Regions from separate parts of the Marinobacter sp. E2 genome, predicted to be linked through region 1. Evidence: predicted binding sites of a transcription regulator. Region 1 holds the regulator's gene; each other region holds the start of a gene.

Region 1 (10,379 bases):
GATTTCTGGCTCAGGCAGAGCCCGCTGGGCGAGATGGCAGGTACCGAGGTGCGAAAACTCGACTTCGCCGGCCAGTATGCGCTCGATCTGGGGGTTGATTTGCCGCTGGACACCGACAGGCCACCTGTCGTGGACGCCCGGATTGAGGCGTCTGACGGTTCGGTCTCCTATGCCGCCGCTGGCCTGAAGTGGCAGAAGATACGCGGCAAGCTTGCTTATCACAGTGAACGCGGCTTCTCTGGTGGCCCTCTGAACGCCGCGTTTTTCGGCGATCCGGTTGCTATTTCCTTCAGCCGCGCCCGGAGCGGCGATGCCCTGACCATTCGCCAGTCGGGTGTTCTGCCGATGCCCGGTGTACTCGCCCGTGCCGGTCTTTCCGGCGATACCGGCTTTGGCCTGAAGGGAACTTTGCCCTACACCGCCGAACTGGAAGTGGGGGCTGAATCCAGTTCCGGGATCCGCGTGCGCTCAACGCTGGAAGGGCTGGCGGTGGACTGGCCGGAGCCCCTGTCCAAGCAGCCCGGGGAAATAGCACCGTTGCAGGCCACCATCAACCCATCGGCGCAGGGCGGCATCGGCATTGCCGGGGAATGGGAAAACCGCGCGGCGTTTGATCTGCTCTGGACCGATTCCGGGTTCGATCTGAGTCTGGACCGCCTTCACCTGGGAGCGGAAATCCTGAGGGACATCGAGATCAATGCGCTCGATCTGGGCGACCGTTGGGTGGTGGCCACGCAATCGCCAAGGGCCCGTGGCCGCCTGGTTTTCCCCGAAAGCGAGGATCCGGTGATCGCGGATTTTGAAATGCTGAGTCTGGTACGGGGCCCAAACACAGCCCCGGAGCCCCGGGAGGTGCTGACGCTGGAAGAGCAGCTGCGTGCTTTCCGCAAGCTGGATATGGGAAGCTGGCCAGATATCGACGTTACCATCGCCAATCTGCAAATGGATGAGGAATCCCTCGGGCAGTGGGCTTTCAGCCTCCGCCCAGAGCCCTACCGCCTGGAAGTGAGCGACATCGAGGGGCGCCTGAACTCCCTGACGCTGCTCGGTAATATGACCTGGAGCATCATTGGAGACAGGGAAACCAGCCGCTTCTCCGGATCAATTTCCGGTGGTGCGCTGGCCGATCTGAACGACCTGCTGGACGCCGAGATTCCGGTAAACAACGAGTCCACCACCATAGAACTGGATCTCGACTGGCCAGGGCGACCAGACCAGATTGCGGTACCGGATCTCAGCGGATCAGTCAGCCTGCGACTGGACCAGGGGGTGATTCTTGAGAGCAACAACACCGCCCAGCTGTTCCGGGTGTTCAACCTCCTGAACTCCGACACCCTCTGGCGGCGCCTGAAGCTCGATTTCTCCGATCTTTATGAGCGCGGCGTCGCATTCGACGCCATATCGGGCAAGGCGCAGATCATTAACGGCCTGATGACCATGGATCCGGAACTGCAGGTTGTGGGGCCTTCCGGGGCCTTCAAACTCAGTGGCAGCACCGACATGGCCAGCGAAGAGCTGGATATGCGCCTGGTGGTCGTGCTGCCGCTCACCCAGAACCTGCCGTTGGCAGCTCTGCTGATGGGCGCGGGCGCGCCGATTGGCGGTGCCCTGTTTGTACTCGACAAGATTCTGGGCGATCCTCTGAGCAGGCTGACCAGCGCAACCTACAGCGTTACGGGCACCTGGGAGGCGCCGGAAGTGGACCTGCAGCGGGTATTTGATACCGGCGGCTAATGAAGGAGGCTGTCATGACTGAAACTGTCGCCAATCGAGTTGCGGCCATCCAGATGGTCAGTACCCATGACATAGACGCCAACCTCGATGACGCACGGCGTTTGCTGGCTGAGGCGGCGGCCCAGGGTGCCTCGGTGGCGGTACTGCCGGAGAATTTTGCGATTCTGGCAACCCGCCAGATGCCGGATTGTGGCCGTCGGGAGGCGGGGCCAGACCCACAGATTCGCGCTTTTCTGGCGCAGCAGGCCCGCTCACTGGGGCTCTGGATTGTCGGCGGCTCCATGCCATTGGCGCAGCGACCTGATGGCTCGGACATTGCCGACCGGGTGCGGGCCACCTGTCTGGTATTCGATGATCAGGGCACGGAGGTTGCCCGATACGACAAGATTCACCTGTTCGACGCCATGGTGGAGGACGCCCATGGCCAGTACCGGGAATCAGACACCTTCGAGCCGGGCGATCAAGTGGTAACGGTTGATACCCCGGCTGGCAAGCTGGGGCTTGCCATCTGTTACGACCTGCGATTCCCGGAGCTGTTCCGGGCACTCAGGGCCAAGGGGGTGGACTGGATTTGCCTGCCGAGCGCGTTCACCTGGCAGACTGGCGATGCGCACTGGCACCCGTTGATCCGGGCCCGGGCCATCGAAAATCAGGTGTGGGTTGTGGCGCCGGGGCAGGGCGGCCAGAACAGCAGTCGCCGGCGCACCTATGGCCACAGTCTGATCTGTGATCCCTGGGGCCGGGTCGTTGCGGAAATTGGTGAAGGACCGGGCGTGGTGTCTGCGGAGCTGGACACAGCTCAGGTCGAGAACCTGCGCACCCGCATGCCGGTGTGGGAGCATCGGCGACTCAGCTGAGCGCCTCGGCATCGTCGATGCACTCGCGCAGATACCGGAACAGTTTTCGGGACTGGCCGGTGTTCTTCTGCTTCTCCACGTCCTTGCGGGCATTGCGCGCGAGATTACGCAGGTGCTGCAGATCGGCGCTCGGGCAATAGTTGAAAAACTCCCCGACCACCGAATCCCCCTCTGCGATGATCCGGTCACGCCAACGCTCGGCGAGGTGGTGGCGCCGGGTGTGCTCTTCACTCCCTGCATCGAAGGCGTCGATGGCTGTGGCAAGCGCCTCCGGATCGTCTTCCTGACGGATCACCTTGCCAATGTACTGGAGATGCCGACGCCTGGCTTCGTTCTGACGGATGCGCCGGGACTCTTCGATGGCCGCCCGGAGGGTGTCGCTGATGGGCAGGGTGGCCAGCTGGTCATTGCTCAGATCCAGCATGCGTTTGCCCAGGTCCTGCAGCGCGTGCATCTCCCGTTTGAGCTGGGATTTGCTGGGGCCGTCGTATTCGGGCGTGTCGTTGTCTTGATGGTCTTTCATAAATCCGGCATCCGCTTAAGCATAGAAAATCGTGGCGAGGCCAAGAAAGGCCATGAACCCGACCACGTCGGTCACGGTGGTGAGAATCACGCTTCCCGCCAGCGCCGGGTCGATGTTCCGTGACTTCAGGAACAGTGGTAGCACGGTACCCACGAGTGCTGCCGCCACGAGATTAATAACCAGCGCGGCGGCGATAATGGCGCCAATCAGCATGTCCTGGAACCAGAGCATGGCGGCCCCGGCGACCACGGCCGCCCAGAGCAAGCCGTTCAGGATGCCAGACAGAAACTCACGGTTCAGCAGCCAGCCCACATTGGCACCGCTGATCTGGCCTACGGCCATGCCCCGGATGACCAGGGTAAGCGTCTGGCTGCCGGCGATGCCACCCATGCTGGCGACAATGGGCATGAGCACGGCGAGTGCAACCACCTTGGCAATGGTTTCTTCGAACAGGCCGATCACCGCCGAAGCGGTGAGGGCGGTAATCAGGTTGATGCCCAGCCAGACCGCCCGCCGCCGGGATGTTTTCCATACCGGCGCGAAGGTGTCTTCATCCTCGTCCAGGCCCGCCATGCTCATCAGGGAGTGGTCGGCGTCTTCCCGGATAACGTCCACCACGTCATCGATGGTGATGCGGCCCAGCAGCCGGCCTTCCTCGTTCACCACCGGCGCCGAGATCAGATCGTAGCGTTCAAACAGGGTGGCTACCTTGGTGTCGGACAGGCTCACGGGAATGGGCTCGATGTCGGTATCCATGACCTCGCGCACGGTGGCGGCCGGGTTGGAGACCAGCATCTTGGTGATGGGCAGCATGCCAATGAACTCATCCCGCCGGCTCACCACAATCAGGCTGTCGGTCATCGGGGGCAGGGTCCGGTGCCGGCGCAGATAACGCAGCACCACGTCAATGCTGATGTCCGGACGCACCGTAATGGTGTCCGTGTTCATCAGACCGCCGGCGGTGTCCTCGGGGTAGGAGAGAACCTCCTCGACCCGCTGGCGATCCTGTTCGTCCATGGTGTCCAGGACTTCCTGAATCACCGTATCCGGCAGCTGTTGCAGCAAGTCGGCCAGGTCGTCCGACTCGAAGTCCTCGATGATGTCCGCCAGCTCCTGGGCATTCAGCTGGCTCAGGAAGTAACCCCGGATATCGTCGCTCAGATACTGGAGAACTTCCCCCTCGAGCTGCTTGTCGACCAGATTCCAGAGCAGGGCACGCTGTCGGGGTGGCGAGGACTCGAGCAGGTGGGCAATATCACTGGGGCTCAGGCCGCCATTCAGGATGCGGGCAACCTGCTTGAGCGCACCACTGTCCAGTGCTTCACTCAGGGAGCGAAGGCGCTGGCGGGCCTGGCTTTTTTCCAGAATATCGGTCATGAGTCACCCGGCGTCAGAAAACGCCTGCATTATAGCGGAGTTAGGCGCTGTCGGTGAGGATGAGTTGTAGGTGAATGCCGTACGGCAGTCGACTTATTCGCCCTCGCCGAAATAGTCGTTGATCAGGTCGGCCAGGGCCTCGACCGCCTGCTCTTCGTCGGGGCCCTCGGCAATGATCTCCACTTCGGTGCCCTGGCTGGCAGCCAGCATCATCACCTGCATGATGTTCTTGGCATCCACGTCCCGGCCCTTGCCACTGATGCGCACACTGCTGTCGAACCCGGACGCCGTGGCAACGAGCTTTGCAGTGGCGCGAGCGTGCAGGCCAAGTTTGTTGATGATGGTAATGGGGCGACGAATCATGGCTGGGTCAGATCTCTTCCCTTGCCTGGAGGTGTGGCAGCTCCGTGTGCCGCACCTGCACATTGCTGTATTTCTGCCGGAAATAGGCGCCCAACTGCTCACACATGTAGACCGACCGGTGCTGGCCGCCGGTGCAGCCAATGGAGATGGTCATATAGCTGCGATTGCTGTCGGCGAAGGATGGCAGCCAGCTATCCAGGAATGTGGTCAGGTCTTCGATCATTTTCCGTGAGGACGGCTCCCGTTCGAGGAAATCAATAACCGGCTGGTCGGTGCCTACGTACTTGCGCAGGCTGGTGTCCCAGTAGGGGTTGGGCAGGCAACGGACATCAAAAACGTAGTCCGAATCCAGGGGAACCCCGTGCTTGAAACCAAAGGACTGGAACAGCAGAGCCAGTTCCTGATCCTTGCGACCCACCACCCGTTGCTTGACCATGTCCCGCAGTTCGTACATGGACATGCCGGTGGTGTTGATGTAGAGGTCTGACAGCTTGGACAGTGGCTCCAGCAGTGTTTTCTCGCTGCTGATGGCTTCCCGCAGCGAGGTTTTGTCGTCGCTCAGCGGGTGTTTGCGGCGTGTGGCGTGGAAGCGCTGCAGCAGGGACTGTTCGTCGGCGTCCAGAAATATGATTTCCACGGTAACGCCGGTACCCTGAAGGCTGCGGTAGATGTCCTCGAAATTCGCCAGTTCTCCCGACAGGTTGCGGGCGTCTATGCTCACCGCCATCTTGCCCAGCCGGCCCGGACTGGCCTGGCCTGCCGCCTCCCGGGTAAGCGGAAACAGTAGACCGATGGGAAGGTTGTCGATGCAGTAGAAGCCAAGGTCCTCAAGCACATGAAGTGCCGTACTCTTGCCCGAGCCGGATCTGCCACTGACGATGATCAGCTTCATGCCCAAACGTCCTCTGCTGTGGTAGCTCTCATCCGCCTGTAACGGTCATGCGTTCGTATAGCGTCCGGGCATCCTGGCACTGCCGGAGTCGGTCACAGAACGACCGCTCATTGAACTTTTCGGCCAGTTGGCTGAGCAGTTCCAGGTGCTCGCTGGTGGCCTCCTTGGGCACAATCAGCGCAAAAATCAGGTCGACCGGCTGGTTATCAATGGCGTCGAAGTCGACGCTTTCCTCCAGGGTCATCAGCACGCCCACCACGTGATCCAGGCCTTCAAGCCGACAGTGCGGGATGGCAATACCCTGGCCAATGCCGGTGCTGCCCAGGCGCTCACGTGCAATCAGATTGTTGAAAATCTGGGTTTCGCTGAGCGTGTTGTCCTGCTGGTTTATCTGCTCGGCAATAAACTCCAGGGCCCGTTTCTTGCTGGAGGCCGCAACCCGGCAAAGGGTCAGCTCCGGCGCAAGAATGTTGTCTATGGTCAGGGATGTGTCGCTCATGGATCGACTGGGTTTCCGTTAAAAAAAAGGCTGCGACACGTCGTTCGTGTCGCAGCTCGTTTGTGTGACTTACACGATAACGGCCGGTTAACGAGAGCCGTTTCCGTGCATCCGGTCTACATTCTTTTCCTTGTGCTTGAGGATCTGGCGGTCCAGCTTGTCGATCAGGGCATCAATGGCCGCGTACATGTCCTCGTTTTCCGCCTTTGCGTGAATCTCACCACCAACCACGTGCAGCGTGGCTTCCGCGATCTGGCGTACCTTTTCCACTTCCAGGGTCACCTGGCAGTTGCTGATGTGGTCAAAGTGACGCTCGAGCTTCTCGAACTTCTCTGAAACGTAATCCTTGAGTGCGGGAGTCAGTTCTACGTGATGGCCTGAAATATTGAGTTGCATAGGCGTCTCCTGTTGTCATCGTGCCGGCTCCGGAGAGCCGGTCTGTGTGCTGGCGCCCTCGGCGCCGGCGAATACCGTGTTGCGTGCCGCTCCCATTAAGGGGATCAGACCAGCCGCTTGCGCTCGTTGGAAGGCGGAATGTGCATCGCCTCCCGGTATTTGGCAACGGTGCGTCGCGCAACCTTGATTCCCTGTTCTCCTAGCATGGCTGCAATTTTACTGTCGCTCAACGGCTTTTTGGGCGTCTCCGCAGCAATCAATTTCTTGATCATGGCCCGGATTGCCGTTGAGGAGCATTCTCCGCCCTCGTCGGTGCTTACGTGGCTGGAGAAGAAATACTTCAGTTCGAAAATGCCCCGTGGGGTGTGCATGTACTTCTGGGTGGTGACCCGCGAGATCGTGGATTCGTGCATCTCCACCGCCTGGGCAATGTCCGAGAGTATCAGAGGCTTCATGGCCTCCTCCCCGTGGTCCAGGAACCCCTGCTGGTGCTCGACAATGCGCGTGGCCACCTTCAGCAGTGTTTCGTTCCGGCTTTGCAGGCTCTTGATAAACCACTTCGCCTCCTGCAGCTGGTCCCGCAGATAGGTGTTGTCGGCGCTGCTGTCTGCACGCCTTATAAGTGAAGCATAGCTCGCATTTACCCGAATGCGCGGGGCAATTTCCGGATTCAGTTCCACCCGCCAGCGGCCGTTGTGCTTGCGCACAATCACGTCCGGAATCACGTAGTCCGGCTCGGCGCGGTCAATGACATCGCCCGGGCGCGGGTTCAAACCGGTAATCAGGGCCAGCACTTCCCGCAGCTGGTCTTCCTTCAGTCGGCTGCGTCGCAGCAGCTGGGCGTAATCACGATTGCCCAGCAGATTGATGTAGTGCGTGATCACCAGCCGGGCCTGTGCCAGCCATGGGGTTTCCGGCGGTAACTGGTTGAGCTGGATGAGCAGGCACTCCTGAAGGTCCCGGGCGAAGACGCCTGGTGGGTCGAAGTGCTGCAGGCGGTGCAGCACCGCTTCCACTTCATCCAGTTCAAGGGGGTCTTCCTCAGCCTCATCCAGCAGGCCGGCGTGAATGTCTTCCAGGGAGCTGGTCAGGTAGCCGCGTTCATCTACCGCATCCATCAGGGCGTGAGCAATGGCCTGGTCCCGCTCGCTCATGGGCGTGAGGTTCAGTTGCCATTCCAGGTGATCCTGCAGGGTTTCGGTCGGTGAGTTGCGGGTCTCGAAGTCGTGGTCGTTTTCGTCGTCGTTACGGGCCGCCGGCGCAGGCGCGGACTGGTAAATGTCGTCCCAGGCGGTGTCTACCGGCAGATCATCGGGGATGTTGTCGGGGATGTCGTTTTCCGACGCCCAGTCCGGGCCGTTCTCGCTTTCGTCCCAGTCGGTCTGGGTTTCGGTCGGGGATTCGGCGGTGTGTTCGGAGGATTCGGATTCGCCCGATTCCGGGCCCTCGGAGGAGGCGTCAGGGTGGTCATCGTCCTCGGAGGTTTCCAGCATCGGGTTGGATTCCAGCGCCTGCTGGATTTCCTGCTGAAGGTCCAGGGTGGAAAGCTGTAGGAGCCGGATCGCCTGTTGCAGCTGGGGCGTCATGGTCAGGCTCTGACCCAGCTTTAACTGTAAAGAGGCTTTCATAACCATGGTTCAGGATCCGTCACTCATCAGCGCTTCGTGCCTTAGCCAGTAAAAAAGTCGTTATATGCCGGTCACTTGCCTTGGGTTATATTTACCCTAGCAAGTTCTTTGCCGAGTTTACTTGCTGCAGGTCATCAAAACAATCCGCACTTCGTATCACAGCCTGAATTCGTCGCCCAGATACACTTCCTTAACCTGTTGATTGGCCAGGATGGCATCGGCGTTGCCGGAGGCAATAATGTGGCCGCCGGAAACGATATAGGCATTCTCGCAGATATCGAGGGTCTCACGCACGTTGTGGTCGGTGATCAGAACCCCGATGCCCTTGTCACGCAGGTGGCGAATGATGTGCTTGATGTCGCTGACCGAAATCGGATCGACGCCCGCGAAGGGTTCGTCCAGCAGAATGAACGCTGGCTCCATGGCCAGAGCCCGGGCTATTTCGACCCGGCGCCGTTCGCCACCCGACAGCGCCATGCCGACGCTGTCGCGGATGTGGGTGATGTGAAATTCTTCCAGCAGCTCCTCCAGTTTCTGCTCCCGCTCGGCGCGGCCCATGCCCCGGCGGGTTTCCAGGATGGCCATGATGTTGTCGCGAACCGACAGCTTGCGGAACACCGAGGCTTCCTGGGGCAGATAGCCAATGCCCTTGCGGGCGCGACCGTGCATCGGCAGGGGCGTGATGTCGCGGCTGTCGATGGTGATGCGGCCCCGGTCGGCCGGAACCAGCCCGACGATCATGTAGAAGCAGGTGGTTTTTCCCGCTCCGTTAGGGCCGAGGAGTCCGACAATTTCCCCACTGCGGATTTCCAGGGAAACGTCAATGACCACCTTCTTCTGCTTGTAGCTTTTTGCCAGGTTGCTGGCTCTCAGAACTGCCATCGGAATCCTGTTTACTCAGTGCGGCTGTCGGTACTGCGTGGCTGTATGACCATTTCGACCCGGCCCGGTCCGGAACCAGTGTCAGTGCCACCTTCGGCAGTGACCACGCGGTCCTGGGTATCGTAATGAATGATGTTGCCCCGGAACAGGTTGCCATTCTGTTCAATGATGGCCTCCCGTTCAAAGGTGATGCGCTGGTCGGTCGCAGACCAGGTGATGTTCAGGGCCCGTGCGTCGGTCTCGCCCTTGCCGTCGCGGGCTGGCTGGCGGTACCTGGCCGGTTCGCCGGAGGCTTCGATCCGGCTGAGCCCGTTGGCATCCCGGTACAGAACCACCCGCTCGGCATCGAGTCGGGTCTGGCCCTGTTCCAGCTCGACATCGCCGGTGTAGGTTGCGATGCCCTTGGCATCGTCCAGGCGCGCGTTATCGGCCGTTACCTTGATCGGCGTGTCGGAGTTGAGGTCGAAGGCGGCAGCGGGGGCCATGATCGCCAGTGATACCAGCGCGGCCGCCAGGCGCCGACGTACATTAGTTTCCGGTGTCATAATATCCTTCCACCTGGGAGTTCAGTTCCAGAATGCGCTCGTCTATCCATGCCTTCATGCCAACGGCGGTGGTGATGCCGGTGACATCCCGGATCTCCACTGGCGCGTCGGTGAACACCACGCCTTCGTTATTATCGAGGGTCAGGGTCCGGGTTGTCAGTGTGGTGTCCCGCCCACTTACGCTGCGCAGCACCTGCACGTTGCCGGTGAGATGCACCAGTTCCTGGTTCTGTATCAGCCGGCCCCGATCCGCTTCCACAATCCAGGGCTGGGTGTCGGCATCGCCGTAGAGTTCCGCGCGCGGCGAATCCATGGTCGCCAGGTTGTTTTCTTCAAACTGCTCTATCCGCGGGCTGGCAAACCGGATCTCGAGGTTCCCGGTTTCATCAAACGACCGGTAGTTGCCGTTGACCACAAAGCCGTCGGGCTCGGCATCGCCCCGCAACGCGGCCGCTTCCTGGTCGACAACCGGCGCTTCGTCACTGCGCCAGAGCAGGAAAATTGCCGCCACAACCGTGCCGCCCAACGCCAGCATTCTCAGCCAGGGCCGATCGGCAAACCCGTTCATGGCTGCGGCTCCAGATAGGGTTCCAGTGCGGCGTCGAGCTTGCCCTGGGCGGCCAGGATGAGATCGCAGGCTTCGCGTACGGCCCCGGCACCGCCGTTGGTCCGGGTACAGTAAT
Region 2 (10,379 bases), 980 kb from region 1:
GCATCCCCGGCCATTATCGAATCCAAATCTCTGAAGCTGTACCTGAACTCCCTCAACCAGGCGGTTTATTCCAGCCGGGAGCAGGTGGCCGAGGTGATTGCGCAGGATCTTTCCAGTGCCTGTGGCGGGTCGGTGCAGGTGCGCCTGCACAGCGTTGATGAGTCCGGGGAGGCCATTGGCCGCCCGGCGGGGTTCGAGCTGATTGATGACGAGCCGGTGACCGAGCCGGTCTACGAGTACTCGCCTGATTCGCTGTCTGCTGGCGGTGCCGTCGTTACCGAGCAACTGTGCTCGCATCTGCTGAAAAGCAACTGCCCGGTGACCGGCCAACCGGACTGGGCCACCTTGCTGGTCAGCTATACCGGGCCGCGGATCGACCGGGCGGGCCTGCTGCGTTATGTGGTCAGTTTCCGTCAGAAGCAGGATTTCCACGAACACTGCGTGGAGACCGTGTTCACGGATATCATGGCCCGCTGCCGGCCGGAATCGCTGACGGTGTGCGCCCGTTATACCCGGCGCGGGGGGCTGGATATCAATCCCTGGCGCAGTACCGAAACGGGGCAGGATGCCGGACCACGACTGATCCGGCAGTAAGGGTCAGGAAAGGTCTTCCTCGCGCCGCAGCCGGTCTGCGGCGTCTTCCAGTGCCGAGAGGATGCACTGGCGTTCTTTCTCGGTCACCTTGTCGGAATCCAGGTACATCGCAAAGCCACTGTGCTCGTGCTCCAGGAAACTCCGGTGGGGACCCATGTCGCGCCGGAAGTCGACCACCTCATAGATAGGTACCGGCTTGCCGAAGCCCTTCACGGTGATTTCGCCCTTGTCCCGGCACATGATCTTGTCCTTGATCAGGGAGAAGGTCTCGTAGGAAACAAGTATTTCGCCCGGCTGGGCCAGTGACTCCAGGCGGCTGGCGAGGTTCACTTCCTTGCCGATAATGGTGTAGTCCATGCGGTTTTCGGCGCCGAAGTTGCCAACGGTGGTGTAGCCGGTGCTGATGCCCATGCGGATTTCCAGGGGCGTCTTGATGCCCTGGCTGCGCCATTTCTGGCGCATGATCTTCATGTGCTTGCGCATTTCAATGGCCATGGATACGCAGGCAAAGGCGTCTTCCCGCTGCCCACGGCTGGTGGGGTCACCGAAGAACACCATGATGGAATCGCCGACGAACTTGTCGATGGTGCCGCCGTATTTGAGGGCTACTTCGGACATTTCGTTGAAGTAGTGGTTCAGCAGCTCGGTAAGCGCCTCTGGCTCCATCTCTTCCGAGAGCTCGGTAAAGCCCTTGATGTCCGAGAAGAACACAGCGAGCTTCTTGCGCTGGGTTTCCAGGCGCACATCGCGCTCACCGGTGAAAATGGACTGCCAGACCTGGGGAGACAGGTACTTGGACAGCTTGTGGGACAGGGCGATGGATTGCTCCCGCTGGTTCTGGATCTGGGTTTTCGCCAGCATCAGGGCCCGTGCCTGCTGATGCGAATAGTAGGCGGTAACGCAGATGTACAGGCCGGTGGACAGGATCGAGACGATGCTGGTCAGCAGCGGAGAGTGGGGGCCTGGGGCCGGGCCAAGAATGGCCACGGATACTGCAATGGCGGCGATCATGAACATGGTGCCCAGGAACCATTGCCGTATGCCGCCCACGATCAGGCAACTGAACATGAGCATCAATGCAACGGCCAGGGAGGGTATGACAATCAGGCCGATGCACCCGATAAAACCGCCACCGATGACGCAATCCACAATCAGCATTTTCTGCCGGATGCGTGGTGAGTTGCGCAGAAACGTGCGCCGGGTCAGAGCGTGGGCAATGTGAGGCCAGGTCAGGGCGCCGGCGACCAGCCAGAGCAGCCAGAAATCGAAGGCATTCTGCAGTACCCCCGTGACGATGATCGCCGCCGTGGACGTGTACGCGAGAATCCGGCCGTTGTAATCGGGCATAGGCGGAATGGCCACCGGGTTCCCGGCGCCTTCAATGGCCATGGCCCTGCCAGCGGAGCTGCTGGCGCTGCGCAAATCCGGCGGCGCGCTCATCATCTCAGAAACGAATCCTGCCGATCAGCATGTCACGGAACATGACCCAGTCGCCCATGAGACTGTACAGTGGGTATTTGAACGTCGCGGGACGGTTTTTCTCGAATTTGAAGTGGCCTATCCAGGCAAATCCGTACCCGATAACCGGCAACGCCAGAAGCCAGAGGAACTTGCCCGAGGTCAGCGCCCAGGCACCCACGATCAGGACAAGCAGACTGCCGGCAAAATGCAGGCGACGGCAGATGGCATCGCTGTGTTCTTCAAGGTAGTACGGGTAGAATTCGGAAAAGCTGTTGAAGGTTTGTTCGTTGCTCATTGCGTTGCCACTCTTCGTTGTAAGACAGTCGCTGCGAGTCAGCTTTATTGTTAGTTATTGGCGAGTGTTTGGCGTTCTCGACTACGACTAAAGATTAACAGCATTACGTACGGGCCACAATTCACCGGCATGGGATGGCTGCGTGCGTTCTTTCATTCTCCTGACAGCGAGCCGTTATGACATCCGTTACTGATTTCCTGCTGAACCGTTCCTCCCAGCCCAGGCTGGAGGCGCCCGCTCCGGATGCCGCTACCCTGGAGCAGGCCTTTGCCTGTGCCGCCAGGGCTCCGGACCACGCCCTCCTGCGTCCCTGGCGGTATCTGGTGATACAGGGTGATGGCCTGGAGAAGCTGGGTCAGCTGTTTGCTGCCACCTGTGCCAATAACAGTGACGAAAAAGAGATCGACAAGCTGCGCCGGGCGCCGCTGCGGGCCCCGATGATCATTGTCGGCGTTGCCTCCCCGGTGGTTCACCCGAAGGTGCCGGAAATCGAGCAGGTGATGTCTGCCGCGGTGGGCATGAGTTTTGTCCAGCTGGCGCTCCAGGAAGCCGGGTTCGGCGTTATGTGGCGTACCGGTTCCGTAGCCTACAACGCTGCCGTACGGGAGGGGCTGGGCCTCGAGGAGCACGAGCAGATCGTCGGCTTTCTCTACACTGGCCGGGTGGCCCAGGCCAAACCCGCCGTCCCGCGCCCGGAGGTGGCCGAGTTCGTTCGCCAATGGCCGTAGCCTGATCCCCGAAACTTCCCCCTTGTTCCGGGGGAAGTTCCTTGCCGCTTTTTCGCGGCCCTCATTATGCCCAGGTTTGCCGACCGGCACGATACCCGCCCGCAAACACCGCTCCTCCCGCTAATTTCAACCGCTTTTCCAATTCTGGCATTCGCCTTGCTTTGATCCTGTCATGAAACGCAGGCGGCAATGTTGAGTCGCACTGCCCGCGCAGTATCTGGAGGCAACATGGCAATTTCGTTCGACAACGCTCTGGGCATTCATCAGCACGCCGTGGAGGCCCGTGTGAAGCGGGCCGAGGTGCTGGCAAACAACCTGGCAAACGCTGACACCCCGGGCTTCAAGGCCAGGGACGTTGATTTCCAGGCGATGATGCAGAAGGCCCAGGAGTCCATGAGCGGGTTAAACATGAGCAAAACCCATGAGGCGCATATGGATACCTCCACCCCGGGTGCCGACGGCGAACTGCTGTACCGCGTGCCGCACCAGCCGTCAGTGGACGGCAATACCGTGGACGCGCAGCAGGAGCAGACCCGGTTCATGCGCAATGCGATGGATTTTCAGGCCAGCTTCCAGTTTCTGAACAGCAAGTTCAGCGGCCTTACCAAGGCTCTTAAGGGCGAGTAAGCCACAGGATTAGCGAAGGAGATTTCTCATGTCACTGGGCAGCATTTTTGATATCGCCGGTTCCGGCATGACCGCGCAATCACTGCGGCTGAACACCACCGCATCCAACATTGCCAACGCCGAGACGGCCAGCTCGAGTACCGATACCACCTATCGGGCGCGCAAGCCGGTGTTTGCGGCTATCCAGCAGTCGATGATGAACCCGGGCCAGGGCAACTTCCCGATGTCGGCCGATCAGGGCGCCGGGGCGGGTGTGCGTGTGGACGGCATTGTCGAGAGCCAGGAAGAGCTGCAGATGCGCTACGAGCCCCACCATCCGGCCGCCAACGAGGACGGTTACGTGTTCTACCCGAACGTGAACGTGGTGGAGGAAATGGCGGACATGATGTCGTCGTCCCGGAGCTTCCAGATGAACGTGGATGTGATGAATACCGCCAAGTCCATGATGCAACGCATTCTGACGCTTGGTCAGCAGTAATTCGGTGAGGAGCAAATCATGACTGCAGTGAATGCAACAGACGCGTCGGATGTTCTGAGCCAGTACCGGGCGCAGCAGAAACAGATGGGCAGCGGTACCAGTGAACTGGGCCGTAACGAGTTCATGGAACTCATGCTGGCGCAGTTGAAGAACCAGAATCCCCTGGAGCCCCAGGACAACGGCGAGTTCATCTCCCAGCTGGCACAGTTCAGCTCTCTGGAGGAGATGCAGAATCTCTCCGGAACGGTTGAGGATGTGGTGGGTCAGTTCCGCTCCACACAGGCACTCCAGGCCTCTGCCATGGTGGGCAAGTCGGTTCTGGCACCCTCCCAGTTCGGCATCCTGGGCGCCGAAGGTGAGATTACCGGCACCATCGAGGTACCGGCGTCCACCGGAGGTCTTCGCCTGTCGATTGAAGGCAAGAACGGCGAGCGGGTGCGGCAGATCGATATGGGCAGCAGCCAGGCGGGCGTGGTGTCGTTCCGCTGGGATGGCCAGGACGGTAACGGCAATCCTTTGCCGCCTGGACCTTACCGGATTGTGGCCGAGGCCTCCTATCCCGATGGCCCGCAGCAACTGGGTACCATGGTGAGCGCCAACGTTGACAGCGTATCGCTTGGGCAGGGCGGTTCCATCACCCTGAATCTTGCAGGCATGGGCTCGATTGCCCTGTCTGATGTGAAACAAATTAACTGAGTCCGGTGAAACACCAGGGGGTTAACCATGGCATTTAACACAGGTTTGAGTGGCCTTCGCGCGGCATCGGTGGATCTGGACGTCACCGGCAACAATATTGCCAACGCCAGCACCGTGGGCTTCAAGGGCAGCAAGGCCCAGTTTGGCGATCTCTACGCCAGCGGCTTCCTGAGCGCCGGCACCAACCCGATCGGCGACGGCGTTCGGGTGCAGGATGTGAAGCAGTCTTTCGGTCAGGGCAACATCAGCTTTACCGACAACGGCCTGGACATGGCCATCAGCGGCGACGGGTTCTTTATCCTGAATAACGGCGGTGAGATCCGCTATTCCCGGGCCGGCCAGTTCTCGATTGATAAAGACGGTTATGTGATTAATAACCAGAATATGCGGGTGCAGGGGTATACCGCCGATGAGGACGGGAATCTCTCGGGGATTCGCGGTGACCTGCAGATCGAGACGGATAACCTGGCGCCAAGGCGGACAACGAACCTGGATTCGGACCTGAACCTGGATTCCCGCCAGAGCGTTCTTGAAACCCGTGTTCGGGACATCGGTCCACTGGCCTTCAGCGCCATCTCTGGCGAGACCTTTGATGTTCAATATACGGATGGCACTCCGAACTTTCCGGTTGATCTGACCGCAACCTCCACCGCGAGGGAAGCGGCGGCGGAGATCAACAATGCGCCGGGAATGAGTGCGTCGGCAACAACAACGGTGACCTTCGACGGCGCCCAGGATCTGAACGACGCCTTCATCAGCGGTGCCAGCAATTTCACCTTCAGCCTGGATATCAACGGTTCGCCCCTGACCCTCGATACCTCCAACATCAACTCGCTGCAGGATCTGGTGGATTCAATCAACAACTCCAGCGAGACCGCGATCTCAGCCTCCATTGTGGCCGGTTCTGGCGGTACCAATGTTCTGCGGGTGATTCACAACCAGGGCGAAACCCTGAGCTACAGCTTTGCGGACGGTAACGGCAACAGCGATTCCGATACCGTGACCGGTGACGTGAATGTGACGGCTGACCGGTCCGTGGCCGGTGTAACATCCACCACCGCGGACAACGATTTCGAGCTGGCCTTCAACGCATCGCCGATCCGGGTAACCAACGAGTTCAACCCGCTGGATCAGCGTACCTACAACCACGCCACATCCACGACTGTCTATGACAGCCTGGGCAACTCCCACGAGCTGACCCAGTTCTTCGTGAAGAATCCTTCGCCCGGCAACGGCGTAGGGGTGAGCGAGTGGTCCGTGTATGCGCAGATCGACGGTGAGTTCGTTGGCGGCACGGATGTGACACCGTTTACCGCCCGTTTTGACCAGGATGGCGCGCTGCAGTCCATCAATGGTGATCCGAGCGGTGAGATCCTGATCGATGACTGGGTTCCGAAGGACGAGAGCGGTCAGCCCAATGGGGCAGACGGCCCTCCTGCGCCGGGCGAGACCGTGGTAACGCCGATTCCTGAGCCGCCCACAACCTCAGCCTTTGTGATCAATCTCAGCGGCACCACCCAGTACGGGGCGGCGTTTGGCGTGAACGACCAGCAGCAGAATGGCTACACCACCGGCCGGCTGTCGGGCCTGGATGTATCCGACCAGGGCGTTCTGTTTGCTCGGTACACCAACGGGCAGTCCCAGGCATTGGGACAGGTGGCGCTGGCGGCCTTCAATAACACCGACGGTCTGAATCCCGTGGGCGACACCACCTGGGTCGAAACCTTCGAGTCCGGGCAGCCGATTATTGGCGCGCCCGACACCGGAACCCTCGGCTCCATCAAGTCGAGCTCGGTGGAGGAGTCCAACGTGGACCTGTCGTCTGAGCTCGTTAACCTGATCATTGCCCAGCGCAATTACCAGGCGAACGCCAAGACCATTGAAACCTCCGATGCGGTCACCCAGACCATCATCAACCTCCGCTAATCTCGCGGCCGTTAAACCAGCGTCATAGCGAACATGGCATGACTCCTGCAGGAAGACTGGAAACAGTCAAAATTCCGGCAGGAGTTTTCCCATGGACAAAGCCCTCTACATCGGTATGTCTGGCGCCAAGCAGAATATGCTGGCCCAGCAGGCCCACGCCAACAACCTGGCGAACGTCAGTACCACCGGCTTCAAGAAAGACTTTGCTCAGGCCCGAAGCATGCCTGTGTTCGGGGAGCATTACCCGACCCGCGCCTATGCCATGACAGAAAGGCCCGGCACGGATCTGTCCGCAGGTGCGCTGATGGAAACCGGCCGGAAACTGGACGTTGCGGTTGAGGGCGAGGGTTGGCTGGCTATCCAGAACGACCAGGGCGAAGAGGTGTTCACCCGCAGCGGCAGCCTGCAGATCGACGTGAACGGCCTGGTTCGCCTCGCCAACGGCGAACTGGTCCTCGGTAACGGTGGGCCGGTGGCGCTTCCTCCCTTTGACAACGTCGAGATCGGTGCTGATGGCACGGTGTCGATCGTGCCCGTGGGTGGCCCGCCTGACCAGCTGGTGGAGGTTGATCGCCTGAAGCTGGTAAGTCCGCCTCCGGAGGCTCTGGAGAAGGGCCTGGATGGTCATATGCGCCGCAAGCCTGACCAGGCACTGGATGGCCCGGAACCGCCGGATGCCAACCTTCGAGTCGCTTCCGGCTTTCTTGAGAGCTCCAACGTGAATGCGGTGGAAGAGATGATCTCCAACCTGCAGTTGTCTCGCCAGTACGAGATGCAGGTGAAGGTAATGACCACTGCCAACGAGAATTCCGAAGCAACGGCACGGCTGTTGCAGAACCTTTAAGTAACGACTGAAGACATTGGCCCGGCGGGCCTGAAGCGGCAAATTCTGGCCGCCTGATGACCACCGGCAAGGAGTAGACAGCATGCATCCAGCACTTTGGGTCAGCAAAACCGGGTTGAGCGCTCAGGACACCAACATGTCCACCATTTCCAACAACCTGGCGAACGTAAACACCACCGGCTTCAAGCGGGACCGGGCGGTATTCCAGGACCTTCTGTACCAGATCAACCGGCAGCCGGGTGGTCTGACAACGCAGAACACCGAACTGCCCTCGGGGCTGCAGCTGGGTACCGGTGTGCGGGTGGTTGGAACTGCCAAGCAGTTCACCCAGGGCAATTTGCAGATCACCGAGCAGCCACTGGACATGGCCATCAATGGTCGTGGTTTCCTTCAGGTGCAATTGCCGGACGGACAGATTGCCTACACCCGTGACGGTCAGTTCCAGCTGAACGCCGACGGTGATGTGGTCAATCCGGACGGCTACCCGCTGGAGCCGGCGATCAATGTGCCCGAGAACGCAACCAACATCACCATCGGCAAGGATGGCACCGTCACTGCGGTAACGGACGATCAGGCCGCGCCGGTGAACCTTGGCCAGATCACGCTGGTGGACTTCATCAACCCTCAGGGGCTGCAGGCCATTGGCAACAACCTGTTCAAGGCCACCAACGCCAGCGGTGATCCTGCCGAGGGTGAGGCGGGCCTGGCCGGCCTCGGTAGCATTGAGCAGGGCACGGTAGAAGCATCGAACGTGGAAGTCGTTGAGGAACTGGTGAACATGATCACCACCCAGCGCGCCTACGAGATGAACTCGAAGGTGGTCTCGACCACCGACCAGATGCTCCAGTTCATTACCAACAACATAGGCTGATGACGCCTGAGGTGATGTCATGAACCCGATGACCTCCAACCCGTTCCCTGGCCAGGGCCTGCGCCTGGCGGTGATTGCCCTGCTGGTTGTGGTGCAGGGCTGTACCGCCATGAGTCGCCCCCGTGCGGTTCCTGACGACCCGCAGTTTGCCCCGGTTCGGCCCCAGGCCATGATGCAGCGTGACCCGGATTCCGGCTCCATCTACCAGGTATCCCGTAACTACAACTTTTACGGCGATACCGTGGCGCTGAACGTTGGCGACGTGCTGACGGTGCAGCTTCAGGAGTCCACCCGGGCCAGCAAGAATGCCGAGACCAGCATTACCAAGGACAACGAAATCACGCTGCCGGAGCCCACCATCCTGGGCAAGGGCAATTTTGGCATCAATACCTCTCTGAACCATGAGCGGGATTTCGAGGGCTCGGCGGAAGCGGACCAGAGCAACAGCCTGGCTGGCAGCATCACCGTGACGGTGACCGAAGTTCTGCCCAACGGCGTGCTGCGTATTCGCGGTGAGAAATGGCTGTCCCTGACCAACGGTGACGAGTACATCCGCCTGACCGGTCTGGTTCGGCCCCAGGATATCCAGCCGGACAATTCCGTGGCCTCCAATCGCATTGCCGATGCCCGCATTGCCTATGGCGGCACCGGTGACTTTGACCAGGCCAACCAGATGGGCTGGCTGGCGCGCTTCTTCAATAGTGAGTGGTGGCCGTTATGAGTGCTCGGAGACTGTTCGCCTGGGTCCTGGTTCTGACCATGGTTGCGGCACCGGTCATGGCCGATCGCCTGAAAGACCTGGCCAGGATCAAGGGTGTGCGTAACAACCAGCTGGTTGGCTACGGTCTGGTGGTAGGCCTGGACGGCACCGGCGACAAGGCACCGTTCACTAACCAGACGTTCCGCAACATGATGAACCAGTTTGGGGTGACGCTGCCTGAAGGCGTCAACCCGAACCTGGCCAACGTGGCGGCGGTGACCGTGAGCGCCACGCTTCCGCCGTTCGCGAAGGCGGGCCAGGAAATAGACATAACTGTGTCCTCCATCGGGAACGCCGACAGCCTTCGTGGCGGCACCCTGCTGATGACCTCGCTCAAGGGCGCCGACGGCCAGGTGTATGCCATGGCCCAGGGCAGTCTGGTGGTGGGTGGCTTTGGTGCCCAGGGACAGGATGGCTCCCGGATTACCGTTAACATTCCGAGTGTTGGCCGGATTCCCAACGGTGCCACAGTTGAGCGTGAAGTCTCCTCTCCGTTCACCCGGGGCGACACCATCACCTTTAATCTTCTGCGCCCGGATTTCACAACCGCCCGGCGGGTGGTTGAAGCGGTCAACGGCCAGCTGGGCCCGGATATGGCCTACGCCCACGACGCTACGTCTGTTTCGGTCAGGGCACCCCGTGATCCGTCACAGCGCGTCAGCTTCCTGTCGATTCTGGAGAATATCGAAGTGGATCCGGCCGAGGCGGCCGCGAAAGTCGTCATCAACAGCCGCACCGGCACCATCGTGGTGGGCCAGAATGTGGAAGTCAGTCCCGCGGCGGTGACCCACGGCAACCTGACGGTCACGATCCAGGAAAACCCGGAAGTGGTGCAGCCCAACCCGTTCGCCGAGGGTGAAACCGCGTTGGAGCAGGATACCCAGATTGCCATTACCGAGGAGCCGGCGCGCATGTTCAAGTTTGGCCCGGCGGTCACGCTCAATGAAATTGTGCAGGCGGTTAACCAGGTGGGTGCCGCCCCCGGCGATGTCATGGCCGTTCTCGAGGCGCTCAAGCAGGCCGGTGCATTGCGCGCCGAGCTGATCGTGATCTAGGTGGCATGATGCAGGATTACAAGGTTCAACAGGCGCAGGTCTAT
Region 3 (10,379 bases), 890 kb from region 1:
TGGCCCTCACCCCTTCGGGGCCGTCGTCGCGTTGCTCCGACGTTCCTCAGCCTGCGTTGCAGGCTTCGGTCGAACCCACGAGGATTCTTCTACCCGCCCACTCGGCCAATAAAAAACCCCAGCATTTCTGCTGGGGTTTTGTATTGGCGGAGAGGGAGGGATTCGAACCCTCGATACGCTATTAACGTATACACACTTTCCAGGCGTGCGCCTTCAGCCACTCGGCCACCTCTCCAATAGACCAGCCAGAGCCAGTCCAATAAACTGTTTCAAATCAGCGATGTCGTCGCTCATTTGAGGGCGCAAACTTTAATGGTTTTGGGGGCGGTTGGCAACTCCCGGAGGTAAAATCGTTGAAAAAAGTACTCGCCGGCGCTTCCTTGTTTAACGCATGGGGGTATTCGGGGCTATCGTGAACACACTACCGATATGGAACGGAGACATAAACCATGCTGATGAAGGCCGAACAATCGACGCTGCTGCTGATCGATGTTCAGGAAAAGCTCATGCCCGCCATTGCCCACGGCGAAGAAGTCGTGGACCGCTGCGTCACTCTCGCTACCATTGCCGGGTTGATGGAGGTGCCGGTACTTGCCACGGAACAGATTCCGGACAAGCTCGGCCACAACGTTGAGGGCGTTCGGGAGTTGAGTGACCAGGTGCTTGCCAAGTATCACTTCGATGCCTGTCCTGACGGCCTTGTGGATATGCTCCCCGAGGGTCGCCAGCACATCGTTGTCGGTGGCTGCGAAGCGCACGTGTGCATGCTGCAAACTGCATTAAGCCTTCTCGACGCCGGCTACAAGGTGTGGGTGGTGGCCGATGCTACCGGCTCCCGGAATGAGTTTGACCGGGATGTGGCGCTGGACCGGCTGAGCGAGAGCGGTGCGCGCATTGTTACAGTGGAGATGGTGGCCTTCGAGTGGATGCGTCATTGCCGGCATCCCCAGTTCCGGAATATTCAGGCACTGATCAAATAGAGACATCCGGCGCTGATCGGCGAGCGTAGAATGGGGCCCGATCAGCTAACCGATCTCCGAGGTTCTGCATGCTCAATATGGATTTCTCCCGTCGTGTGGTCATCCGAAGCCAGGAACAGGACTGGGTGCCCAGTCCCGCCGGAGGCGTACTGAGAAAGCCGCTGGCCCGCGAGGAGGCCGAACGCGGCCATGCCACCAGTGTGGTGCGCTACGAGCCGGGCGCCTCGTTCAATCGCCATGAGCACCCACTGGGTGAGGAAATACTGGTCCTGGAAGGGGTCTTTTCGGACGAGACCGGCGACTACCCGGCGGGCACCTATCTGCGCAATCCTCCGGGCAGTGGCCATGCGCCGTTCAGCAAGGAAGGCTGCACGCTGCTGGTAAAGCTGCACCAGTTCGATGAGCGGGACACCGCCACCGTTCGCATCAACACCAACACTCAGCCCTGGCTACCCGGCATCGGGGGCCTGCAGGTCATGCCCCTGCACGAATTCGAGCATGAACACGTGGCCCTGGTGAAATGGCCGGCCAACGAGGTGTTCCAGCCCCACCGACACTTTGGCGGCGAAGAGATTTTCGTGCTCTCCGGAGAGTTCTGTGATGAGCATGGCCGGTACCCGGCCGGCACCTGGATTCGCAGCCCGCACATGAGCCAGCATCACCCGTTTGTCGATACGGAAACGGTTATCTGGGTAAAAACCGGCCACCTGCCTCTTACCCAACCGCAATAGCGCTCATTCCCGCGCACGCCAGGCCCCCATAAAAAAGGGCCCCGCAGGGGGCCCAAGTATCGTCAGGAAACTGGTTTATGAAATCGCTGTACGCTGCCAGTGCTGGCGACTGAAGGTGTCATTACTGGCGCCCTCACCCGCCGGATTGAACAGCGATTCCTCTCCGACCGGCACGGCAAATACGTGGTAGGCCTCCGGATCAAACGGATCCAGCGCCGTGTCCAGGTACTCATAGCTGTCGGGCACCGGCTCTCCGGAGTGCGCGACCCGGAACTGACGTTCCAGCGTCGGAGTGGTCACATTCAGCGGCTGCTCCACCCAGAGGTAAACGGCCTTGTGCGGCACGATGTACTCGCTGCGCACCACCCGATAGCCCTCTTTGAGCGTGAGCGTTGTCGGCTCTTTGCCCGGTTCCAGGCGGAATTTGTGGATGGTCTTCATGGCTCCTGCTCCTCTTCGGATTGCTGCCTCTCACAACTCCATCATGAACAGGTACACGGATCGATAAAATAAGCTTTTCTGATCTTATTGGTTCGCTTTTTTCGAGGCTTTCAATTTTTGACGTTAATGTGCCTCCTGGGCAACGCCATGGGCCTCGCAAATGGCCCGCACACCCTCGTGGGCAATGTTCCGGCCCCGGGTAATCGCGAACAGCTCGTCCACCACCTCGTTTACCGACGCAATCTGCTCAACCTCGTACTGCCGGCAAACCTCGTCTCGAATGGCCGTCGGCGCCGCAAATACGCCGTATCCCTGACTGCCGAATACCTTGATCAACGCACTGTCGTCCACTCGGGCCACCAGTCGCATGCGAACGCCTTTCAGCGAGAACCAGTTCATCAGCCGCTCGAAATACGGGGCATCGGTGGCATTGGCCAGCAACGGCTGGCCGTTGAGGGATGCCGGAAAGCCCTTGCGCAGTCCCCGGGCCAGTTCCGGCGCAGCAAAGAGGCTCATGGTTGATCCCGCCAGCGGATGAACGGTCAGATTGCCTTCTTCCTGGAGGCGGGGCATCCGGTCGGTCAGGACCACATCGAGCTCTTTGCGCTTCAAGCTCAGGATCATGTCTTCGGTCCGCCCGGTCTGGCATTCCAACTGTATCTGGCGGTCGCCGGCCATGGCGGGCTGCAGCAAGTAATAGGCGATGAGTTTATGAATGGAGGCGGAAACACCGGCCCGGAGTGTGAGGGGGCGCTCGGAAGGATCAAGACGGAGCGTTTCGGAAAGTTCACCGGTCAGCTCAAAAATCTCGTCGGCATAGCTAAGGATCATTCGCCCCAGGTCGGTCAGAATCAGCTTACGACGCTCCCGGATGAACAGTCGCCCACCCACCGATGCCTCGAACGTGGCCAGCTGACCGCTGAGAGTCTGGGGCGCCAGTTCAAGGACCTCGCTGGCGCGGGCAATCGAGCCCTCACGGCTGATCACCCAGAAGTAATAAAGATGACGGAGGTTCAGCTGCTCCATAGCGGTTTCCTCTGCCCGGCTCAGGTGGGACGGGGAATCTTGAATACCTCACCAAACGTGACGTATTCGCTGCCGCCAAGTCGACCAATGGGGTCTATGGCCGCGCCATCAAAACTCAGCCGATTCTTTTCGTCGTACCGGGCAACGCTGTCGGCCACCCAGGCCGCCGTTACCCTGCCGAAAATGAGGGATTGCGGCGCGGCGCCGATTTCCTTGATGTCGTAGAGCTCGCACGCCAGCGCCACGTGGCAATCCTTCACACGGGGCAAAGGCGAGCCCTCGAGGGGTGCCAGTTCCAGGCCCAGATGATCCAGTTCAGATTCTCCGTGGGGCAAGGGACGGGAGGATTCCGTGACGGCCGGCGCCAGGTCCCGGTTGGCGATGTGGACCACAAAATGCTTTCTGGCCTCGATATTGACGCGAGTATCTTTCGCAACGCCCTCGGCAGGCTTTCTACCCACCGAAATCATCAGGAGGGGCGGGTTACTGGTGATGGGCGTAAAAAAGGAAAACGGCGCCAGGTTGAAGTCGCCGTCGGGATTCTCGCTCAGGACCCAGGCGACCGGTCTCGGAATAACCGTCTGGGTGAGAATATGATAAGCCTCTGTCGGATCCAGTCCGTCAAAATCGATCAGCATCTGTCATACCTTCAGTCTGTTGCGGCCGCTGTGGAACGCTCCCGCAAAAGCCAGAGAGCCATAAGCAGCCCGTGAAGAACAAGGAACGGCACGGCAACCATCACCAGACCACCCCAACCCAGCCAACTCAGAATGGCCCCGGCGGAAAGTGCGGCCGTGGCCTGGGAACCGAACACCATGATGTCGTTCAGGCCCTGCACCCGGAAGCGCTCGGCGTCCTGGTATCCACGGGGCAGCAAGGTGGTGCCACCAACAAAAAGGAAATTCCAGCCAATGCCCAGTAACAGCAGCGCCGACAGGTAATGGTGGAAGCTGATACCGCTGGCCGCCAGGCCAACGCAACCGAGATAGGCCAGCAGGCCCAGGGCCATCATCAGAGGAATACCCAGCACCCGTGTCAGCCAGCCACTGATCAGTGACGGCAGGTACATGGCCATGATGTGGAGCTGGATAACGCGCTTGGCGTCGTCGAGGTCGTGCCCGGCAATCCCGGTCATGCTCAGTGGCGTCGCGGTCATCACAAAGCTCATGACCGCGTAACCAATAGCCGCGGCGCTGATGGCTGCCAACACCAGGGGGTTTGCAATGATCTGCCGTAACGGTCGGCCACCGCCGGGCTGAGACTCTCGAACCAGCTCCCCTTTAGCCCGGTAACCGGCGCCAAGGATCACCAGGGCCAGGGCCTGGACGACGGCCAGAGCCGCCCAACTTGAAAGGAAGGGATGGGCCTCGCCAGCCCCACTGCCAATACCCGCAACCTCGGGCCCGAGCCAGGCCGCCACCAGTCCGCCCAGAAGCACCCGGGCGGCCGCCGAGCCTGCCAGTTCCGACGGAACGGACTCCATGGCGGCAAACCGGTATTGGTGAACCACGGCCAGGCCCGTACCGCCAATCACCGACGCCAGGCACAGCAACAGGAAAGACCCCGCCCAGGACGCCGTGGCGCCAACGAGGCCAGCCACGATGCCCATGGTAGCTCCGAGCAGCATGACCCGTTTGCGCCCTACCCGCTCCATCAGCCAGGTAGCGGGCTTGATGGCCAGCACGGTACCTACGACCACCAGGCCCACCGGAAGCGTGGCCCACTCGGGCGCCGGAGCGAGCAGGCGCCCCTGGATACTGCCGATAAACACTATGAAAGGCGCCGTGCACATGGCCAGCGCCTGCGCGGCAACCAGAACCCAGACATTCAGGGGCATGGATTACTTTTTCCTGTAGATGATGCCCGGGTGACACTGCACCATTTCGTAGAGATGCGGCAGCCCGTTCAGTGACTCGGATGCCCCCAGCACAAGATAACCCCCGGGGTTCAGGGTGGCGTGAATCCGGGTAAGGATGTCTTTTTTGAGGTCCGCGGAAAAATAGATCAGCACGTTACGACACATCACAATGTCGAACTTGCCCAGCATGTAGCGTTCAAGCAGATTCAGCTCCTTGAACTCCACCATGGTCTTGATCTGAGGCTTGATCTGCCAGCCGCCATTGAGAGAGGGGGTGAAGAACTGCTTCTGGCGATCCGGCGAGAGGCCGCGACCGATGGCGATCATCTCGTATTCGCCCTTGCGGGCAACCTCGAGGACGCTCTTGGAGATATCCGTTGCGGTGATTTTCACGTCCCGCAGTTTACCCGGCCGGAGGCGGCGAAATTCTTCCACGATCATCGCGATGGAATAAGGCTCCTGACCCGTGGAACAGGCGGCCGACCAGATCCGGAGCGGCTGGCTGCCCTTGCTTTCCGCAAACTCGGGGAGCAGTTTCTCCTGCAGAATACGGAATGGATGGCTATCCCGGAACCAGAGGGTTTCATTGGTGGTCATGGCGTCGATAACCACCTCGCGCAGACTGCCCCGCCCGGGTCGGCGCAGTCGCTCGAGCAGCTCACCCAGAGAATTGAGACTGTTTTCCTCCAGGATCCGGCGCAGCCGGCTTTTCACCAGATACTGTTTATTGTCTCCCAGCAAAATGCCACAGGCATCCTGCAGGAACGACTTGAAGGCTTCATATTCCTGTGGGGTTATATCCGCTTTCATTGGGTCTCTGTTCTGAATGAATCGATCGGCGGCCCATCAACCCTGGTCGATGATTTCCATCACCCGCTCTGCGAGTTCGTCCGGACTGAACTTCGCCATGAAGTCGTCTGCCCCGACTTTCTTGACCATGGCCTGATTGAACACGCCGCTGAGCGAGGTGTGGAGCATTACGAATATGTCTCCCATCGCGGGATCACTTTTTACCTTGGTGACCAGCGTGTAACCGTCCATCTCCGGCATTTCAACGTCAGAGATGATCAAGGAGAAATGATCTTTGACCCGGGAGCCGTCCGCCGTGATCTCCTTGAGGTACTCGTAGGCCTGTTTGCCGTCGTTCTTGGTGACCACCTCCATACCGATGGCCGTGAGGCATCGCTCGATCTGGCGGCGAGCCACTGCGGAGTCATCAACGACAAGCACAGGCAGATGCCCGGGAACCCGCTCGGCACTCTTGCTCAGCACCGCTTCGGTAACGTCCTCTCCAAGCGGAGAAACTTCTGCAAGAATCTTCTCTACATCTATGATTTCGACCAGCTTATCATCAATCCTGGTGACAGCGGTAAGGTAAACATCCTTACCGGCGCCCTTCGGGGGCGGGAGAATCTCTTCCCAGTTCATGTTCATGATCCGATCGACACCGGTCACCAGGAAGCCCTGGGTCTTGCGGTTGTACTCGGTAATGATCACAAAGCTGCTGGCAAGCTCTTCCTGCGGAATGCCCGGCAGCCGGATGGCCATGCTCAGATCGATGATCGGAATGGTTTCGCCGCGTATGTGCGCGACTCCCCGAACCACCTGACGGCTGTTGGGGATGGAGGACAGCCGGGGGCACTGAAGCACTTCTTTCACCTTGAAGACATTGATGCCGTAAATCTGGCGCCCCCGAAGCCGGAAAAGAAGCAGCTCAAGACGGTTCTGCCCTACCAGTTGCGTACGCTGGTTAACACTGTCCAATACCCCTGCCATTTGGTTTCTCCTGGCTTGCCGATTACTGGCGGCATGTATCTTGCTGGTTACTCGTGTAAGCGTGGAAAGACGGAAATCTGTCGCGCCACTGTCGATCAGCCCGGTTAACGGCTGAACGTCCCGAATCATTAATGCATTCGGCAGATCCACACTGATACCAACAGCATAGGACAAACTGATACGTATGCGCATCACCAATTTGGCCCTGATCCTGGTAATGTCCATCGCGAGTGGACCGCTGCTTGCCGAAACCACGGCCAAGCAGATCCGGAAGGCGGCGGTGGCATTCCTCCAGGACTTTGCGACAGAACAGGCCAGCCAGGGTTATAAAGTGACCTTCGAGCCCGGCGCCATTGACAGCCGGCTGGCGCTGGCCGAGTGCGTCTCGCCACTGGAGGTGCAGTTCAGTGGAGATCCCTGGAAAACAACCAGCCCCTCGCTGCTGGTCTCCTGTGAAGGCGAACGTCCCTGGCGGATGTTCGTGACTGCATCACTCTCCATAAAGGGGCCGGCTCTGGTGGCAGCCCGCCCGCTGACCCGAGGCGAGCGCATCACCGAGGCGCTTCTGCTGAGCCATTCTGTAGAGGTAAATGCCTCCCGGCGTGGTGTCATCACCGACCCTGGCCAGGCGGTCGGCATGGAGGTCCGGCGCTCGGTCAATGCCGGCTCGCTGATTACCCCGGACATTCTCTCGGCTCCGGATGCCGTTGCCCGGGGTGACCATGTTATTATCACTGCCCGAAGCGGCAACTTCTCCGTGCGCTCCCGAGGCAAGGCACTGGCCAGTGCCAGCATCGGCGAGCAGGTCCTGGTTGAAAACCTGAGGTCTTCCCGCACCATCAAAGCCAATGTGGTGGGCCCGGGCCAGGTCGAGATTCCCATGTAATCCGGCACCGGCAAGCGATTGCCGAGGCGGCAAGGCTCTGCCCCGTAAAATCTGTCAAAAAAGGGTTAAAGAATTCGGCGCCACAGCCGATATGCAGATACAAACTCGAGTTAATGCCCTGTAAACAAGGGCTCACCAGGCAAGCAGGTACGAATATGTCAGTTGACTTTAATGGAATTGGCCCCGGCCAGGTCAACACCCAGAGAACCACGGCCGACAAGAGCGCGGGCAACCAGAATACCCAGCCCGCAGCGCCGGAACAGGCGAAATCCCAGGCGCAGGGCGCCCGGGGCGACAGCGTCAGCCTGAGCAACCAGGCCAAGAACCTGAAACAGCTGGAACAGAAGCTGGGCGATTACCCGGAAATGGACGACGATCGCATCGAACAGATCCGCACCGCCCTGGAAAACGGCACCTATAAGGTCGATGCGGAGAAGCTGGCCCAGAAAATGCTTGAGATGGATGAAAGCATTTTCGGATGAGTAAATCATGGCCGCAATTGATGACCTGAAAACCCTCCTCGCCCAGGATATCAGCCAGCTCGACGAACTGGCCGATCTCCTGGGTAAGGAAAAGACCCTCCTTGGTAAGTCCGATCTCCGCCAACTGGAAGCCCTGACGCAGGAAAAGAACCGCCTGCTGGGTGCTATCCGCGAACGAGCGAAACAGAAAATCCGCACTCTGGTCCAGATGGGCTATCGACCTGACAACGGTGAGCCTTCCCGGTTCATTCGCAGTGCAGGGCTGATTGAGGTGACGGAGCTCTGGCAACAGGCCGACCGCAAGCTGAAAACCTGCCAGGCGCTGAACCAGACCAACGGTCGGGTTATCAGCCACCTGCAAAAGCGGCTTTCACGCCTGACAGACATTTTCCGCGGCGCCACGGGCCAGCAGAAACTTTACGGTGCCAGGGGCGAGCAGACTTCGGTTTCAAGCTCCACCGTGCTCGCCAGCGCCTGAGCCCTGCGCTGGCTGGGCGCTAGCGCGTGTAGAGGGTCATCCTCGAATCCGGGTGAAAACGGATGTCGTGAATGCTCACGTTCCCCATGGACGCGCCGCGGCCACCGGCAACCCGAATGTTGTCCATGCGTATCTGCTCGATTCGCTCAGGCAGCGCAAGGACAACGCCGCCATCTTCCCGGACTCGAAAGCGTGGCTCCCCCTCTCGATAGTGCACACCAGACACCGTCAGATCCGATTCCAGAAAATTCAGAACGGGCACAAACACATTAGCGGCGAGCTTCAGCCCCTCGATCGCGTCCGGTCTGCTCTCCGGGTCTTCCGGCTGAGCGGCCATGGCCGACACCGTCGCAATACGTTCAAACAGTGCCGAATCGCCCTGACCGGCAACAGACGCCAGCTCTGCCTCGGAAAGCGGTGAAAGGCCACCCTTCTCATAGAGTTGACCTGCCTCGGCCGTTGCCTGGGAAGACGCGGTGTTGCTGGAGGCAAAGCTGACCAGAGGCTGGAACGGCAGGGCCACCATGGTCACCAGCGCCGCGGCGTTTCGGTATCTGGACTGATGTTTGAGGACCCGATGCAGCTCCTTCTCGCTGATCCAGCCAGCCTGAATCAGCACCTCGCCCAGGCGCTGACCGGTTTCCCGCTGGAGAATCAGGCCCCGGTCGAGCTGGCTCTCTGACAGATAGCCGCGGTTGACGAGCAACCGACCAAGACGCGACTTTTCCTCAAATCCCTGACGGATATTCACCCACCTTCTCCTTATGTCGAAAGCCGTACTGCCCGGCTCGGCAAACAGTATCCTGAGTCGTCAAGAAGGTTAGTCGATTGTCCGGCAATCTGCGTTGATCCAGTCGCTGTTTTTCCACCGGCTTCTGATAAACTCTGGCGCCAGAGAGCAAACTTTACTGCCCTACTGCGGGCCAAAACCAACTGCCACCTGACGAGAGAGCAGCTGACAATGACAAATCCGGTCAAACTCCTGCAATGCATGATTTCACTGTTCGTGCTGTTAACCGCATTTGCGGCCTCGCCGGCCCTGGCGCAGCAGAGCTCAACCAGCAACGAATCACTGCCCAAGGTCCGGATGGTCACCAGCGAGGGCGCCATTGAACTGCAGCTTCGGCCCGATGTTGCACCCGAGACCGTGGCCAACTTCCTGCAGTACGTACGTGACGGTTTCTACGACGGCACGGTATTCCACCGCGTGATTCCCGGCTTTATGATCCAGGGCGGCGGCTTCACCGAGACCCTGTCCAGAAAATCAACCCGCGACCCCGTTCGCAACGAAGCCAGCCCGACGCTGCCCAACCTTCGCGGAACCATTGCCATGGCTCGCACCAGCGCCCCGGATTCGGCCACATCGCAATTCTTCATCAACGTGGCCGACAACGGCTTTCTCAACGCCGGCGTGCGTGGTGCCGGCTACGCTGTATTTGGCAAGGTGACCGAAGGCATGGGCGTTGTCGACGCCATTGCCCGCAAGCAGACGACCCGTAAACAGGGCATGGCCGACGTACCGGTTGAGCCGGTGCGGATTGAGAAAGCCACGGTGATCGAAGCCGCCAAGTAACCCGTGGAATCATTGTTCAAACCTCCGGCCATTGAGCCGGCCGAACTGATCTGGCGCGACGGTGTGCCGGAGTCTGTGCGCTTCGGCGATGTCTATTTCAGCCGTGACAACGGCCTGGAAGAGACTCGTCACGTGTTTCTTGGCCACA

The links. The regulator sigma-54, encoded in region 1, starts transcription at its own class of promoters, with help from an activator protein. The targets are predictions, from matches to a motif close to ANTGGCATNNANNTTGCTNT.
Region 2: the regulator sigma-54 is predicted to act here: its motif matches at 3,222-3,241, upstream of flgB (flagellar basal body rod protein FlgB).
Region 3: the regulator sigma-54 is predicted to act here: its motif matches at 6,840-6,859, upstream of flgA (flagellar basal body P-ring formation chaperone FlgA).

What each region holds. Positions count from the first base shown of each region.
Region 1 is NZ_CM146911.1:2,659,925-2,670,303, reverse strand. Features, by position in the region: gene AC0J1C_RS12175 (YhdP family phospholipid transporter) at 1-1,734, shown strand, start outside; gene AC0J1C_RS12170 (carbon-nitrogen hydrolase family protein) at 1,749-2,591, shown strand; gene yjgA (ribosome biogenesis factor YjgA) at 2,584-3,114, opposite strand; gene mgtE (magnesium transporter) at 3,130-4,491, opposite strand; gene AC0J1C_RS12155 (HPr family phosphocarrier protein) at 4,585-4,854, opposite strand; gene rapZ (RNase adapter RapZ) at 4,862-5,746, opposite strand; gene ptsN (PTS IIA-like nitrogen regulatory protein PtsN) at 5,775-6,245, opposite strand; gene hpf (ribosome hibernation promoting factor) at 6,333-6,641, opposite strand; gene AC0J1C_RS12135 (RNA polymerase factor sigma-54) at 6,746-8,275, opposite strand; gene lptB (LPS export ABC transporter ATP-binding protein) at 8,426-9,151, opposite strand; gene lptA (lipopolysaccharide transport periplasmic protein LptA) at 9,163-9,696, opposite strand; gene lptC (LPS export ABC transporter periplasmic protein LptC) at 9,680-10,264, opposite strand; gene kdsC (3-deoxy-manno-octulosonate-8-phosphatase KdsC) at 10,261-10,379, opposite strand, start outside.
Region 2 is NZ_CM146911.1:1,682,892-1,693,270, forward strand. Features, by position in the region: gene queF (NADPH-dependent 7-cyano-7-deazaguanine reductase QueF) at 1-594, shown strand, start outside; gene AC0J1C_RS07690 (adenylate/guanylate cyclase domain-containing protein) at 598-2,037, opposite strand; gene AC0J1C_RS07695 (Mpo1-like protein) at 2,039-2,350, opposite strand; gene AC0J1C_RS07700 (nitroreductase family protein) at 2,527-3,078, shown strand; gene flgB (flagellar basal body rod protein FlgB) at 3,307-3,705, shown strand; gene flgC (flagellar basal body rod protein FlgC) at 3,734-4,183, shown strand; gene AC0J1C_RS07715 (flagellar hook assembly protein FlgD) at 4,202-4,879, shown strand; gene AC0J1C_RS07720 (flagellar hook protein FlgE) at 4,907-6,805, shown strand; gene AC0J1C_RS07725 (flagellar basal body rod protein FlgF) at 6,897-7,649, shown strand; gene flgG (flagellar basal-body rod protein FlgG) at 7,732-8,520, shown strand; gene flgH (flagellar basal body L-ring protein FlgH) at 8,549-9,241, shown strand; gene AC0J1C_RS07740 (flagellar basal body P-ring protein FlgI) at 9,238-10,335, shown strand; gene flgJ (flagellar assembly peptidoglycan hydrolase FlgJ) at 10,344-10,379, shown strand, end outside.
Region 3 is NZ_CM146911.1:1,770,398-1,780,776, reverse strand. Features, by position in the region: tRNA gene AC0J1C_RS08130 (tRNA-Ser) at 145-235, opposite strand; gene AC0J1C_RS08125 (isochorismatase family protein) at 450-980, shown strand; gene AC0J1C_RS08120 (cupin domain-containing protein) at 1,049-1,711, shown strand; gene AC0J1C_RS08115 (DUF7352 domain-containing protein) at 1,787-2,152, opposite strand; gene AC0J1C_RS08110 (LysR family transcriptional regulator) at 2,276-3,178, opposite strand; gene AC0J1C_RS08105 (flavin reductase family protein) at 3,199-3,816, opposite strand; gene AC0J1C_RS08100 (MFS transporter) at 3,828-5,015, opposite strand; gene AC0J1C_RS08095 (CheR family methyltransferase) at 5,019-5,846, opposite strand; gene AC0J1C_RS08090 (chemotaxis protein CheV) at 5,883-6,812, opposite strand; gene flgA (flagellar basal body P-ring formation chaperone FlgA) at 6,997-7,698, shown strand; gene flgM (flagellar biosynthesis anti-sigma factor FlgM) at 7,854-8,180, shown strand; gene AC0J1C_RS08075 (flagella synthesis protein FlgN) at 8,188-8,658, shown strand; gene AC0J1C_RS08070 (pilus assembly protein PilB) at 8,678-9,409, opposite strand; gene AC0J1C_RS08065 (peptidylprolyl isomerase) at 9,620-10,231, shown strand; gene mnmC (bifunctional tRNA (5-methylaminomethyl-2-thiouridine)(34)-methyltransferase MnmC2/FAD-dependent 5-carboxymethylaminomethyl-2-thiouridine(34) oxidoreductase MnmC1) at 10,235-10,379, shown strand, end outside.